3 regions of the Pseudomonas sp. J452 genome follow, and region 1 is predicted to be linked to each of the others. Evidence: predicted binding sites of a transcription regulator. Region 1 holds the regulator's gene; each other region holds the start of a gene.
What was found. Region 1 encodes sigma-54, which starts transcription at its own class of promoters, with help from an activator protein. Its sites were predicted from a motif close to ANTGGCATNNANNTTGCTNT; they were not measured.

Region 1 (3,271 bases):
ACATCCGCGACAACCTCGGCATGAGCCTGTCCGGTGGTGAACGCCGCCGCGTGGAAATCGCCCGCGCCCTGGCCACCGAGCCGAAATTCATTCTGTTGGATGAACCCTTCGCCGGTGTCGACCCGATCTCGGTCGGCGATATCAAGCAGATCATTTACCACCTCAAGGCCAAGGGCATTGGTGTGCTGATCACCGACCACAACGTGCGCGAGACCCTCGACATCTGCGAGACCGCCTACATTGTCAATGACGGCCAGCTGATCGCCGAAGGCGATGCCGAAAGCATCCTGGCCAACCAACTGGTGAAAGAAGTCTACCTCGGGCACGAGTTCCGCCTCTGACGCAGGCACTGCTTCACTACAGGGACGTTGTCAAGCCTAGGCAAGATCGCCAGTTTCGGGCATATAATTTGCTTATTGGCGGCGCCCCGGCGCCCTGTAGTGAATGGCGCAATTGCGCCGGCAAATAAGGTGCAAAGCTTCCTGCCATGAAACCTTCGCTAGTCCTCAAGATGGGCCAGCAGCTGACGATGACGCCGCAGCTGCAACAAGCCATTCGCCTACTCCAGCTTTCCACCCTGGACCTGCAACAGGAAATCCAGGAAGCCCTGGAATCCAACCCCATGCTGGAGCGCCAGGAAGAAGGCGAAGACTTCGACAACAGCGATCCGCTGGCCGACGGCGAAGAGCAGAACGCCCAGTCCAAACAGCAGCAGGACACCTACCAGGAAACCAACAGCACCCCCGCCGACTCCATCGAGGACGGCGAGTGGAACGAACGCATTCCCAACGAACTGCCGGTCGATACCGCCTGGGAAGATGTCTACCAGACCAGCGCCAGCAGCCTGCCGAGCAATGACGATGACGAGTGGGACTTCACCACCCGTACCTCGGCCGGCGAAAGCCTGCAGACCCATTTGCTCTGGCAGCTCAACCTGGCGCCGATGTCGGACACCGACCGCCTGATCGCCGTAACCCTGATCGACTGCATCAACAATCAGGGCTACCTGGAAGAGTCGCTCGAGGAAATCGTCGAGGCCTTCGACCCGGAAATGGACGTCGAGCTCGACGAAGTCGAAGCCGTGCTGCACCGCATCCAGAACTTCGACCCAGCCGGCGTCGGCGCCCGCGACCTGCGCGAATGCCTGCTTCTGCAACTGCGCCAGCTGCCGGCCAGCACGCCCTGGCTGAGCGAGGCCCAGCGCCTGGCCGGCGACCACCTCGACCTGCTCGGCAGCCGCGACTACAGCCAGCTGATGCGGCGCATGAAGCTCAAGGAAGACGAGCTGCGCCAGATCATCGAGCTGATCCAGAGCCTCAACCCGCGCCCCGGCTCACAGATCGAAGCCAGCGAGCCGGAATACGTGATCCCCGACGTCCTGGTACGCAAGCATAACGAACGCTGGCTGGTGGAGCTGAACCAGGAGGCGGTGCCGCGCCTGCGCGTCAACGCCCAGTACGCAGGCTTCGTCAAACGCGCCGACTCCAGCGCCGACAACACCTTCATGCGCAACCAGTTGCAGGAAGCGCGCTGGTTCATCAAGAGCCTGCAGAGCCGCAACGAGACGCTGATGAAGGTCGCCACGCAGATCGTCGAGCACCAGCGCGGCTTCCTCGAATACGGCGACGAGGCGATGAAGCCGCTGGTCCTGCATGACATCGCCGAAGCGGTGGGCATGCACGAATCGACCATTTCGCGGGTCACCACGCAGAAATTCATGCACACCCCGCGTGGCATTTACGAGCTGAAATACTTCTTCTCCAGCCACGTTAGCACCTCGGAAGGCGGCGAATGCTCGTCGACGGCGATCCGCGCCATCATCAAAAAACTGGTCGCAGCGGAAAACGCGAAAAAGCCGTTGAGTGACAGCAAGATCGCTGGTTTACTGGAAGAACAGGGCATTCAGGTAGCCCGTCGCACCGTCGCCAAATACCGCGAATCCCTCGGGATAGCGCCTTCGAGCGAACGCAAGCGGTTGATGTAGCGCGCAGTGCCTGATGCATGCGCCAGCGACTGATGTGATGCGGCACTGAGGGAAGGCTTTTGCAAAACTGCATGCGCGCCAGGCGCCCTGCCCCGAGGGGGAAGCACAGGACAGTTCTGCAAAAGCCTTCTCAAGCCAAAGTGTTACGGTGGCAGGCCCGCTAGCCTGTCTCTTACACACGGCAACAAGGAGAAGCGGTATGCAAGTCAACATCAGTGGACACCAACTGGATGTGACCGACGCCCTGCGCGACTACATCGGCGAGAAACTCGGCCGACTGGAGCGCCATTTCGACAAGATCACCAATGTGCAGGTGATCATGGAGGTCGAGAAACTCAAGCAGAAAATCGAAGCCACCCTGCACATTGCCGGCGGTGAAGTCGTCGCCAACGCAGAGCACGAAGACATGTATGCGGCGATCGATCTGCTCGCCGACAAACTTGACCGCCAACTGATCAAACACAAGGAAAAGCAGCTCAACCGCCTGCAAGGCGCGACAGCCCGCTGATATCCCCCACACATGATCCGACTTGAAAATATCCTGACCGCCGGCCGTTCCCTGGTGAACGTGTCCGGCGGCAGCAAAAAACGCGTTCTGGAACAAATTGCCAACCTGGTCGCGCGCGAATTGCCCGACCTGGATGGCCAGGACATTTTTGAAAGCCTGATTGCCCGTGAAAAACTCGGTTCCACCGGGTTCGGCAACGGCATCGCCATTCCTCACTGCCGCCTGCCCGGCTGCGCAGCGCCGATCAGCGCCGTGCTGCGCCTGGATGCGGCAGTGGATTTCGACGCCATCGACGGCGCCCCGGTGGACCTGCTGTTCGTCCTGCTGGTACCGGAAGCGGCGACCGACGAGCACCTGGAGCTGCTCCGGCAGATCGCCAGCATGCTCGACCGCGCCGATGTGCGCGAGCGCCTGCGCCAGGCGCAAAGCAGTGAAAGCCTCTACCAGGTAGTCGTCGACGTGCAGAACGGCCAGTAGGCCAGGGTAGGACAGTGTGATGCGCCTGATCATCGTCAGCGGCCGCTCCGGCTCGGGCAAGAGCACTGCTCTCGATGTACTGGAGGACAACGGTTTCTACTGCATCGACAACCTGCCGGCCGGCCTGTTGCCCGAGCTGGCCGAGCGTGCGCTGCTGGAAACCGAACTGTTGCACCCGCTGGTCGCCGTCTCCATCGACGCCCGCAACCTGCCCAGCCAGCTCAAGCGCTTTCCCGAACTGCTCGCCGAAGTCCGCGCCCGCCACATCCTCTGCGACGTGCTGTACCTGGATGCCGACGAGG
Region 2 (3,271 bases), 1.8 Mb from region 1:
CAGTGCCGAATACCAGGTCGACAAGGGGCCCGGCAGACCTTCGCTGCGGGTTGCGATCAGGGCCCAGACGCCGATGAACAGGGCAATGCCGAGCAACGGCGGAATAACTGCCTTGATCAGGTTGGTGAAGGCCTCCGCGCCAGGCAGGGCCCGGCGCGGAGTGCTGCTGGGGGCAACCGGGGTGGCCATTGTCAGTGGTGTTTTCACTGGAGCGTTCATCTAAGTGCCTCCGAAAATCAGGCTTTAATCGCGAAGGAATTGGCGTAGGCGGCCGGGTTGGAACCGTCCCACACCTTGCCGTCGATCAGGGTGCTGGAGCGCATCACACTGCTCGGCACGGCCAGGCCCAGGGCGCTGGCGGCTTCGCTGTAGATCTTGGTCTGGTTGATACCGGCAGCCACGGCGGCGTAGTCCGGGTCATCCTTGATCAGGCCCCAGCGCTTGAACTGGGTGAGGAACCACATGCCGTCGGAGTGGTAGGGGAAGTTCACGCTGCCGTTCTTGCAGAAGGCCATCGGGTTCTTGTCCTGCCAGCTGTTGCCCAAGCCGTCCTCGTAGTTGCCGAGGAAGCGCTGTTCGATGACTTCGGTCGGCGCGTTGACGTAGGCCTTGCCGGAGATGAGCTTGGCGGTGGCCTTCTTGTTCGCTTCGCTGGCGTCGATGAAGCGGCTGGCGTCGAGGATGGCCATGACCAGGGCGCGAGCGGTGTTGGGGTTCTGCTCGACAAATTCGCGGGAGCAGCCGAGGACTTTTTCCGGGTGGTCGGCCCAGATCTGCTGGGTGGTGGTGGCGGTGAAGCCGATCTTGTCGAACACCGCACGGGCGCCCCACGGCTCACCGACGCAGAAACCGTCCATGTTGCCGACGCGCATGTTGGCGACCATCTGCGGTGGCGGCACGGTGATGGTCTTCACGTCGGTGAAGGGGTTGATGCCGTAGTTCGCCAACCAGTAGTACAGCCACATGGCGTGGGTGCCGGTGGGGAAGGTCTGGGCGAAGGTCAGCGGGTTGCCGCCTTTCTTGATGTGTGCGGCCAGTTGTTCACCGGTGGTGACGCCGGCTTCCTTGAGCTGCTTGGACAGGGTGATGGCCTGGCCGTTCTGGTTCAGGCCCATGAGTACGGCCATGTCCTTTTGCGGCCCGGCCAGGCCCAGCTGCGAGCCGTACATCATGCCGTACAGCACGTGGGAGGCATCCAGTTCGCCGGTGTTCAGCTTGTCGCGTACACCGGCCCAGGAGGCTTCCTTGCTCGGGTTGATGGTCAGGCCGTATTTGGCGGCGAAGCCCTGAGTGGCGGCGACCACCACCGAGGCGCAGTCGGTCAGCGGGATGAAGCCGATATTCAGTACGGCTTTTTCCGGGGCATCGGAGCCGGCGGCATAGGCCGCGCTGCGCAGGAAGCCTGGGGCGGACAGGCCGAGGGCGGCAATGCCGCCGACGGTGCCGGCGATGGCGATGGACTGCTTGAGGAAGTTACGGCGGTTGTTGTTAACCGGGTCTTTGGAATCACGATCACTCATGGAGTTTTCCTTTTTCATGGGCAAACAAAAACGGCGTACGCCAGAGGAGCCCGATGGGAGAGGGTGCTCTGGCGGACGCCGTTGTCCGTGATCCGCGGCCCACCGCCGTTGGTGTGCTGCGCAGGAATCTGCTGGAGGTATTGCAAGGGGCTTGCCAGCTTTCATTGGGTGCAGGCGCGATGTTCCCGCCAAGCGCCTCAACAGGCTCGGCAGGTGTTGAAATAGTGCAACTTAATCAATTGGTTAGAGGCGTTGCGGGGATTTACGAAAAACGCTGAGCGGAGTGTCGGCAGATGGCTGTTGTGGCTGCTTCGCGAGTCACGGCGGTGCTGGGGAGCGCTGTCGTGTGCGCTTTTGGTTCGGCGTGCGCGCTAGCTGCGCAGGGTCGCCAACGGCTGGCTGGCGAGCGCTTCGACGTAATCGCGCAGCCAACGCAGGACTTCCACTGCCTCCCAGCGTGTCGGGTCGAACAGGGCATAGGCCTGGCCCTGGTAGCCGACCACGTCCAGTTGGCGGTGATAGCCGGCGCGTTGCAGCAAGGCTTCGATCTCGGCAAAGCAGGTGTTGAAGTGCACACGCGTGAACGGGGTCTTGCTGCCGGTCACCAGGCCCTCCAGGTGCAGTTCCTCGACCATGGCGCGGACGCTCTCCAGCGGCATCTGGTTCACTTTTTTCTTCAGCAGCAGTACGTCCTGCATGGTGGCGATCCTCTGCTATGCACCTGTGGCGCGGTGCTGGGTGTGCGGTGGGGATAGGGTAATAGAAAGTACTGTACAAATAAACAGTATTCGATAATAGTGGGCTCACGCACTACGGATCAGCCCCGCAGGGGATCAACCGAGAGAGGAGCCGCTTATATGCACCACAAGCTGATGACACTTCTGCTATTGGCCCTGCTGGCCGGCTGCGCGCAGCCACAACTGGAACAGCCCAAGGCCAATGGCGCCTATCTGGTAATCGAGGACGGCGCCGCCTGGGCGGTGCTGGTTTCCGATGGCAAGCGGGTCGAGGAAGCGGGGCGGGTACTCGATGTGGTCAAGCTGCCCGGCCAGCATTCCAGCATCGCCGCCAGCTATGTGATCGAGACGGCCAACTGCGGCAAGCTGCAGTGGCTCACCGAACGCGACGACTTCGGCGAGATCACCCGCCTGGCACCGAGCGGCAATGAGCAACTGGCACGCCCGGACTGCATGATCGGCAACGGCCTCAGCCGGGCCTGGACGGCGCTGGATTACTCCAGCTGAAACGACGAGGCCCCGACAGATTGCTCTGTCGGGGCCTCGTTGCTCACGCTTGCTCGGGTGCGTGCAGCACACTCGCCAGCATTACCGGTTGCTAACTCAGCTATCAGCCTTGCTGCGCGATTTGCTGGCGGGTGCCTGCACCAGGCCATCGGCGCGGAACATCGCCTTGATCCCGCGGATGGCCTGGCGGGTGCGGTCCTGATTCTCGATCAGGGCGAAGCGCACATGGTCGTCGCCGTAGTCGCCGAAGCCGATACCCGGTGAAACGCAGACCTTGGCTTCGAGCAGGAGCTTCTTGGCGAATTCCAGCGAGCCGAGATGGGCATAGGGCTCGGGGATCTTGGCCCAGATGTACATCGAGGCCTTAGGGTTCTCCACCATCCAGCCAGCTTCGTGCAGGCCCTTGACCAGCATGTTGCGGCGCTGGCGGTACTGCTCGGCGATATCGCGCACGCACTGCTGGTCGCCTTCCAGTGCGGCAATGGCCGCCACCTGCAGCGGGGTGAA
Region 3 (3,271 bases), 870 kb from region 1:
TCAGATGCAGGTCGATACGGTCGAGCAGCGGCCCGGACAGTTTGCCGCGGTAGCGCTGAATCTGTTCCGTGCTGCAGCGACAGCGCCCGCTGGGGTCACCCAGATAGCCGCAAGGACAGGGATTCATCGCTGCCACCAGCTGGAATCGAGCGGGAAAACGTACCTTGTCGCGCGCTCGGGCAATCACGATCTGCCCGCTTTCCAGTGGCTCGCGTAGCACCTCCAAGACCTTGCGATCGAATTCCGGCAGTTCGTCCAGAAACAACACGCCCTGATGGGCCAGGGTGATCTCGCCGGGCTGCGGGCGACTGCCGCCACCGACCAGCGCCGGCCCGGAGGCACTGTGATGCGGCTGGCGAAAGGGTCGTTGCGGCCAGCTGGTCAGCGGCGCCTGGCTGGCCACCGAGTGGATGGCGGCCACCTGCAGGGCTTCTTCTTCATCGAGTGGCGGCAACAGCCCGGGCAGGCGGCTGGCCAGTAGGGTCTTGCCGGTGCCCGGTGGTCCGGTAAACAGCAGGTTATGCCCGCCACTGGCGGCGATCAGCAGGGCGCGCTTGGCCGCCAGCTGGCCCTGCACTTCGGCCAGGTCCGGGTAGGGCGTGCAGGTGCGCAGCAAGCCGCCGGCTTGGTATGGCGCCAGTGGGGTGTGGCCATTGAGGTGGGCGGCGAGCTGCAGCAGGTGCTCGACGGCCAGCACGTTCAGGCCGGAGGCCAGGCAGGCTTCCTCGGCATTGGCGTTTGGCACCACTAAGGTGCGTCCGGCCGCGCGCGCAGCCAGGGCGGCGGGCAATACGCCCTGAACCGGGCGTACGGCACCGGACAGCGCCAGTTCGCCGAGGCATTCCAGATTGGCCAGGCTGGCGGCAGGCACCTGGCCGCTGGCAGCCAGCACGCCGAGGGCGATGGCCAGGTCGAAACGCCCGCCATCCTTAGGTAGGTCGGCCGGTGCCAGGTTGAGGGTGATGCGTCGGGTGGGGAATTCGAAGCCGGAAGTGAGGATGGCGCTGCGCACGCGGTCCTTGCTTTCTTTCACCGCCGTTTCCGGCAGGCCGACCAGGGCCATGCTCGGCAGGCCGTTGGCCAGATGGGCTTCGACGGTAACGGCCGGCGCTTCGACGCCGACCTGGGCACGGCTGTGGACTATGGCCAGGGACATGATCACTCCTTGATCAGGTCGCCGGCCGCTGATCGGTGATCAGTCGGCGGGCGGGTTTGGCTGCGCTTCCAGGGCGGCCACCTTGGCCTCCAGGGCTTCCAGGCGGGCGCGGGTGCGCGCCAGAACAACCATCTGGCTGTCGAATTCGTCGCGGCTGACCAGGTCCAGTTTGCTGAACGCACTCTGCAGCAGCACCTTGAATTGCGCCTCGAACTCGCTGCGTGGCAGCGGCGTTTCGCCGTTGAACAGGCGGGAGGCGTGGCTGGTCAGGGCGTCGAGCAGGGCTTTGGGCGGCAGCATGATGGGGGTTCCGGAGTCAGACGGGCGCCAGTGTAGCACGCAGCCCCTGGCGCCACGGCGCAGGGCATGACTGCACGGTTTTTGACCACTGCTGGTGTTTGCTGTGCACCGTTTACGTGCAATGACTCGCTGGTCGAAAACCTGATAACCCCGGTTTATTGGGCTAACTCCATGAAATCAGGGCATTTGTCATAGCTGGCAAGCTTTCTGCTAAGTGACCTGTGACGTGTGCACCGATGCAGTACCGGTGCACGGAGTGAGGCGGGGGGAATGCTTCACTGCATGCGGTTGGTTGGCACTGGAAAGGTCGGCGTGATGGCCTACGGTGCGTTTCAAAAGCCAGACACTGCGCTTAGACTTGAGCCGGGTTTGTTCTTCCTGGGGCAAGTCCACCAAATACGGGAGAGAGTTAATGAAGCTAGTCACTGCCATCATCAAGCCGTTCAAGCTGGACGACGTGCGCGAGTCGCTGTCGGAGATCGGCGTGCAGGGCATCACCGTCACCGAAGTCAAAGGCTTCGGTCGGCAGAAGGGCCACACCGAGCTGTACCGTGGCGCTGAATACGTGGTGGATTTCCTGCCCAAGGTGAAGATCGACGTAGCCATCGCCGACGACCAGCTGGATCGGGTTATCGAGGCGATCACCAAGGCGGCCAACACCGGCAAGATCGGTGACGGCAAGATTTTCGTCGTCAATCTGGAACAGGCCATCCGCATCCGTACCGGCGAAACCGGCACCGACGCAGTTTAAGCCTCAGAACCTCACACGCCCCAGGAGAAAACAATATGACTCTGCGTAAGATCGCAGGGCTAGGAGCCCTCTTGTCCCTCGTTACCCCTGGCCTGGCCATGGCTGACGAGGTTGTCCTCAACTCTGGCGACACCGCCTGGATGCTGACCGCCACCATTCTGGTGCTGCTCATGACCATCCCGGGCCTGGCGCTGTTCTACGGCGGCATGGTCCGCTCGAAGAACATCCTCTCGGTAATGATGCAGTGTTTTGCCATCACCGGTCTGATCAGCATCCTGTGGGTCGTCTACGGCTACAGCATCGCGTTCGACACCACCGGCATGGAGCAGGGCGTTGTTAACTTCAACTCCTTCGTCGGCGGCCTGTCCAAGGCGTTCCTCGCTGGTCTGACCCCGAGCAGCCTGATTGGCGCCTTCCCGGAAAGCGTGTTCATCACCTTCCAGATGACCTTCGCCATCATCACTCCGGCCCTGATCGTCGGTGCCTTCGCTGAGCGCATGAAGTTCTCCGCGATGCTGATCTTCATGGCGGTGTGGTTCACCCTGGTCTATGCACCGATCGCACACATGGTCTGGTCCGGCAACGGCGGCCTGATGTGGGACTGGGGCGTACTGGACTTCGCTGGTGGCACCGTGGTGCACATCAACGCCGGTATCGCTGGCCTGGTTGCCTGCATCGTACTGGGCAAGCGCAAAGGCTTCCCGACCACCGCCATGGCTCCGCACAACCTGGGCTACACCCTGGTCGGCGCAGCGATGCTGTGGGTAGGCTGGTTCGGCTTCAACGCCGGTTCTGCCATCGCTGCCAACGGCACTGCCGGTATGGCCATGCTGGTTACCCAGATCGCTACCGCCGCTGCAGCCCTGGGCTGGATGGGCGCCGAGTGGATCACCCACGGTAAGCCGAGCGCCCTGGGCATCGCCTCCGGTGTGGTTGCCGGCCTGGTCGCCATCACCCCGGCTGCCGGTACCGCTGGCCCGATGGGTGCCATCGTGATCGGTCTGTCCGCTGGCGTGATCTGCTTCTTCTGCGCCACCAGCCTGAAGCGCAAGCTGGGCTACGAC

Region 2: LRS11_RS18475 (CmpA/NrtA family ABC transporter substrate-binding protein) is a predicted target of sigma-54. The motif match lies at 1,660-1,679, and genes of this name have one in related genera.
Region 3: glnK (P-II family nitrogen regulator) is a predicted target of sigma-54. The motif match lies at 1,651-1,670, and genes of this name have one in related genera.

What each region holds. Positions count from the first base shown of each region.
Region 1 is NZ_CP088294.1:2,299,449-2,302,719, reverse strand. Features, by position in the region: gene lptB (LPS export ABC transporter ATP-binding protein) at 1-341, shown strand, start outside; gene LRS11_RS10345 (RNA polymerase factor sigma-54) at 488-1,984, shown strand; gene hpf (ribosome hibernation-promoting factor, HPF/YfiA family) at 2,184-2,492, shown strand; gene ptsN (PTS IIA-like nitrogen regulatory protein PtsN) at 2,505-2,969, shown strand; gene rapZ (RNase adapter RapZ) at 2,989-3,271, shown strand, end outside.
Region 2 is NZ_CP088294.1:4,068,830-4,072,100, reverse strand. Features, by position in the region: gene ntrB (nitrate ABC transporter permease) at 1-219, opposite strand, end outside; gene LRS11_RS18475 (CmpA/NrtA family ABC transporter substrate-binding protein) at 237-1,520, opposite strand; gene LRS11_RS18470 (transcriptional regulator) at 1,892-2,218, opposite strand; gene LRS11_RS18465 (hypothetical protein) at 2,378-2,764, shown strand; partial or broken gene alaC (alanine transaminase) at 2,861-3,271, opposite strand, start outside.
Region 3 is NZ_CP088294.1:1,427,594-1,430,864, forward strand. Features, by position in the region: gene LRS11_RS06395 (YifB family Mg chelatase-like AAA ATPase) at 1-1,156, opposite strand, end outside; gene LRS11_RS06400 (accessory factor UbiK family protein) at 1,196-1,456, opposite strand; gene glnK (P-II family nitrogen regulator) at 1,869-2,207, shown strand; gene LRS11_RS06410 (ammonium transporter) at 2,243-3,271, shown strand, end outside.